One region of the Spirillospora sp. NPDC049024 genome, then DNA from elsewhere that is predicted to be linked to it. Evidence: riboswitches for the same ligand, from Rfam matches in the RefSeq annotation. Region 1 holds a riboswitch; the other holds the start of a gene.

Region 1 (2,190 bases):
GCCGGTGGACGCCTCGATCCCGGTGTTGCGGGGACGGCCGCAGCCGCCGGAGTTGACCGGCAGGTGGACGGCCCGGACCCGCCCCGGGTGGGCCGCGGCGAGCCGGTCGGCGGCCTCGCCCGTGCCGTCGGTGCTCGCGTCGTCGACGATCAGCGTCTCGACGCCGCCCAGCGACTGCGCCAGCGTCGAGGCCACCGCCCTCGGGAGCCGGCGGGCGTCGTTGTAGGCGATCACCACGACGCTGACATCCGGGCGCGCCGCCATGGGCATCCCCCCTCCGCAGACTCCGGCGTGCTGGATTCCTTTCCAGGAACGCCGCACTGAGGTCCAAGGGGGATCAAAGCCTGTCAACGCTTGGCATTACCCACCGTCCCCGGAGACATTGGGCACAACACCCGGAACGCCAGAAGGCGCCCGGCCGTGCGGCCGGGCGCCTTCTGGGGAGGGGCGCCTCCGGGAGGAACGGGCGCCTTCGTGGACCGTGGTCGGGTCAGTGGGCGTGGTCGGGTCAGCGGGCGTAGTCGGGGTAGCCGAAGCCGACGACCTGCGACTTGTCGCGGACCTTCTCCTTCACCGCGTTGTCGGTGTTGCCCTCGATCGTGGTGATCTTGCCGTTGCCGTTGTCCTTGACGACGATGCCGACGTGGTCGATGTCGCCGATGCCGGCCTTCGAGCCGTCCTGCCAGTCGAAGAACACCACGGAGCCCGGCTTGGCGGTGTGGCCCCAGCGGCCGGTCTCCTTGAACCAGTTGGCGTGCTGGACGGTGTAGGCGTCCCAGCCCATGTTCTTGACGCCGGTCTGGGCGCCGAGCCAGGACACGAACATGTTGCACCACTGGGCGCCGTTGTACTCCTTCACCGAGAAGCCGCCGTCGCGCTTGGCGGTCTCCTTGGCGTGCGGAGTCGAGACGTACCACCTGTGGTACTTGGTCATGCCGCCCTTGCCCTCTTGCACGCCGACCTGCTTCTTCGCGAGCTTGATGACCTCGGCGGGCTTGACGGCGTGCGGGGGAACCTTGAACCCCTCGCGGCGCGCCTCGGCGGCGGCGGAGGCCCGCTCGGCCTTCACGGTCTTGGCGCCGGAGGAGGCGTGGGAGGCGGTGCCCTGCTCGGCGACCGCCGCCGCGCCGGCGGGGGTCTCGGCGGCCGCGCGGCCGCCGGCGAGGGGGTTGAGCACCGAGAGCCCGACCGCGCCCGCCAGGACGGCGCCTGCGGCGATGCCAAGGGCCTTGTCCTCGGACGTGAAGCGGTTGAGCGAAAGACGATCAAAGCGACCGGACATGCAGGGAATCTCCTTGTCTTCCATGGCGCCTACCGGGTTAGCTGACGGATTCGGGCATGGAAGCAGCCCTACGGCGCGACTCTCGGACGCGCCGATTCACCCCAGAAACGTGGGTCCCCGGCTCCGTTCCGGTCTCTGCGACCGGACGGACTCGGCCTCGCACCGCGGACGCGGTGCCGGTATACGGATGTTCTGCTGGCTGATCTTGATGAGGGGGCGCGCATCACCTGGCGCGCATCGCGTGCGGATACCGCTCCGCGATCCTCGGCCGCGCATGGTGCGACCGGTGGCAACGCATGGGACGCGCTGCGTGATTCGGGATCGAACGTACCAACCATCCCAAGAAAAGCAAACCAGGCATAAAGTAAAGTCTTGCCTGCTCAAAGCCCTTCCAAGGGACTCCCAACACCGGCACCCCGCCGCGTCTTCCCGATCTTTGTCGGAGTGCCGCGCAGCCCTTTGCCCGATGGGCTTACCGGTTCTCCCGGAAAAGGTAAAGAAGATCGAAAAGGAGCGGCCGGCGGGCCGGGCCGCGCCGCCGGAGCCCCTCTCCCCGCCCTCCGAGTGAGGCGCACATCACACGCAGCGATCTTCGCTGGTCAGGGGTGTCGTTCCTCACCGCGGGGCGCGGACGGTCACACCACGTAGACCGCGAAGAGCGTGGTGTCGTCCGCCGCCCGGTCGTGCTCCATCCGGCCCAGCACCTCGTCCAGCACCAGATCGGGGCGCATGGAGCTCTCCCGCAGGATGCGGGTGAGGCGGACGATCCGCTCGTCCAGGTCGGCGTCCCTGCGCTCGACCAGGCCGTCGGTGTAGAGGAAGAGCATGTCGCCCGGGTGGAGCCGGGTGGTGATCGTCGTGTACTCCCAGCCGGGCATGGCGCCGAGCATCGGGTCGCGGACGACCTC
Region 2 (2,190 bases), on a different contig from region 1:
AGGAGCGACCTGCAGCCGGGCGACCTGGTCTTCTTCAGCAACCTCGGCCACATGGGCATGTACGTGGGCGGCGGCAAGATGATCCACGCCCCGCACACCGGAGACGTCGTCAAGATCAGCGACATCAGCTCCGGCTACTACCTGAACAACTACTACGGCGCCGGGCGCCCCTGACGCACCGCCCTGACACCCCCGCGGCGCGGGTGTGACGGGGCCCTCATCGACAACGGACCGGGCTTGACCTGGTCCGTTGTTGATTTTGGGGGGGTTTGCCTTCTCTTGGGGCTTTGGTACCTTGTCACCACTCACGGCGCCCTCCAGACGCCGTGGACCCGCGGCGCCCCCCAGGCGCCCCGGTCCCACGCGGAGCATCCAGCACCCGCGTGACGGCGGCGCGAGCCACGCGCCGCACCTCCCGGGCGGCACGCCCCACGTGCCGTCCCGCGGCGCCCGTAGGCGCCGCACGGTCTCGACGCAGACCAGGCCTACCCCCGCCCCACCGTGCGCACGCTTGCCGCGTGCATGGCGCCGAGCGTGCTGCCGCAGTGGCCTACACGGGGCGGGCCCCGGACGGCCCCGGAGACGGGGCGCCGTCCGCACACAACATCAGGCGCCGCTCTTTCGCACGCGGGAGACAGGTTCCGCGCAGGGCCCCATATCGCCCCCAGGATCGCAGCGGCAGCGCCGAATCCGCCGAAGAGCGGAACCGGGGACCCATATCCGCCGGAGTCCGGAGAGTCTTTCCGGACGGGCATTCCGGCACCCGGGGTGAATCGGCGCGTCTCTCCCGGGGCACCGGCGAGAGCCGCCGTAGGGCCACTTCCACGCCCGAACCCGTCAGCTAACCCGGTAGGCGTCTGGAAGAGAAGGAGAGAATCCCGCAGCGGTACCTGGGGCGTGGCCGCCACGCGACCACGCCCCGGACCCCCCTTTCGCTCCGCAGGCGCCCCCCGCCGCCGGAGCTCCCCCCAATCCGAACCGGTGTGCCCGCCCCCGGGCACGCCACCGCCGAATCCGCGGACCGCCGTGCCCCGCACGCGCGTCCGACGCGGAACCGGGGACCCACTGTGTCCTTTTCGGGGTGAATCGGCCTGCCTTCGCGGCCGTAGGGCGGCTTCCACGCCCGAACCCGTCAGCTAACCCGGTAGGCGCCATGGAAGCCGAGGAGACCCCCCGTGCCACGCGCGCACCGCAAGAAGGCCCCGGGCAAGCACCGGAAGCCGCACCCCCTTTCCATCACGTGGCGGACGACCGGCGGCGTCGTCGTCGGCGCCGCCGTGCTCGGCACCGCCGCCGCCACGGCGCAGGCGTCGGTCCTGCCGTTCGGCTCCGCCCCGGTGAGGTCCGCCGCCGCGGCCGACCTGGCCCCCGGCCTGGCGGCGCACGGCGACCCGTCCAGGCGCAAGTCCGAGGGCGAGCCCAGGACCCGCGCCTCGAAGACCCCGAAGAAGACCCGGCCCGAGCGGCCGTCGGCCGAGTCGTCCGGCAGGCCCTCCGCCAGGGCGGCCGGCAAGTCGCGGCCCACCGCCGCGCAGGCCATCAGGCTCGCCCGCTCGCAGGTGGGCGTCGAGGAGGACGGCGGCGGCGAGACCAAGTTCCAGGAGTGGTACATGTCCACGTCCCGCGCGCGCGAGACGCTCGCGCGCGACGGCGGCTCCCTCGACGGCTACAGCGACGCGAACTGGTGCGACATGTTCGTCTCCTGGGTCGGCGAGCAGATCGGCTTCGGCGACCAGGTCGGCAGCGACGCCTGGACGGTCGCGCACGCCCGCTGGTTCCAGGAGCACGGGCGCTGGGGCACCGAGCCGAGGCCCGGCGCGATCGTCTTCTACGCGTGGGACGGCGGCAAGTCCTTCGACGACATCCGGCACGTCGGCCTGGTCGTCAAGGAGATCGACGACGGCACGATCGAGGCCGTCGAGGGCAACACCGACAACGCCGTCCGCGTAAAGGAACGTTCCACAGACGACGTCGTCGGCTACGGCTACCCGGACTACCGGTCGTGATGCCGCCCCTGGCCCCGCGTCCTGCATAGGATCGCGCCCATGGAGGAAGGCCCCGGGCAGGACGCCACCGTCACGCGGCGCAGGGTCCTCGCCCTGGGCGCGGGCGGGGCCGCCGCCCTGCTCGCCGGAGGCGCCGGCCTGGTCGGCTCGCGCTCCGGCGGCGGGGCGCCCGGCGCCGGCGGGG

What was found. Region 1 has a riboswitch for cyclic di-AMP ahead of AB0C21_RS39870 (CHAP domain-containing protein). Riboswitches for the same ligand answer to the same signal wherever they lie in the genome.
Region 2: linked by a shared signal. The riboswitch ahead of AB0C21_RS16325 (CHAP domain-containing protein) and the one ahead of AB0C21_RS39870 (CHAP domain-containing protein) in region 1 are both predicted to bind cyclic di-AMP.

What each region holds. Positions count from the first base shown of each region.
Region 1 covers NZ_JBEZFD010000034.1:12,030-14,219, forward strand. The annotation lists gene AB0C21_RS39865 (bifunctional glycosyltransferase/CDP-glycerol:glycerophosphate glycerophosphotransferase) at 1-264, opposite strand, end outside; gene AB0C21_RS39870 (CHAP domain-containing protein) at 509-1,282, opposite strand; cyclic di-AMP (ydaO/yuaA leader) riboswitch at 1,294-1,432, opposite strand; gene AB0C21_RS39875 (PP2C family protein-serine/threonine phosphatase) at 1,918-2,190, opposite strand, start outside.
Region 2 covers NZ_JBEZFD010000007.1:373,316-375,505, forward strand. The annotation lists gene AB0C21_RS16320 (C40 family peptidase) at 1-174, shown strand, start outside; cyclic di-AMP (ydaO/yuaA leader) riboswitch at 673-871, shown strand; cyclic di-AMP (ydaO/yuaA leader) riboswitch at 997-1,167, shown strand; gene AB0C21_RS16325 (CHAP domain-containing protein) at 1,176-2,006, shown strand; gene AB0C21_RS16330 (hypothetical protein) at 2,046-2,190, shown strand, end outside.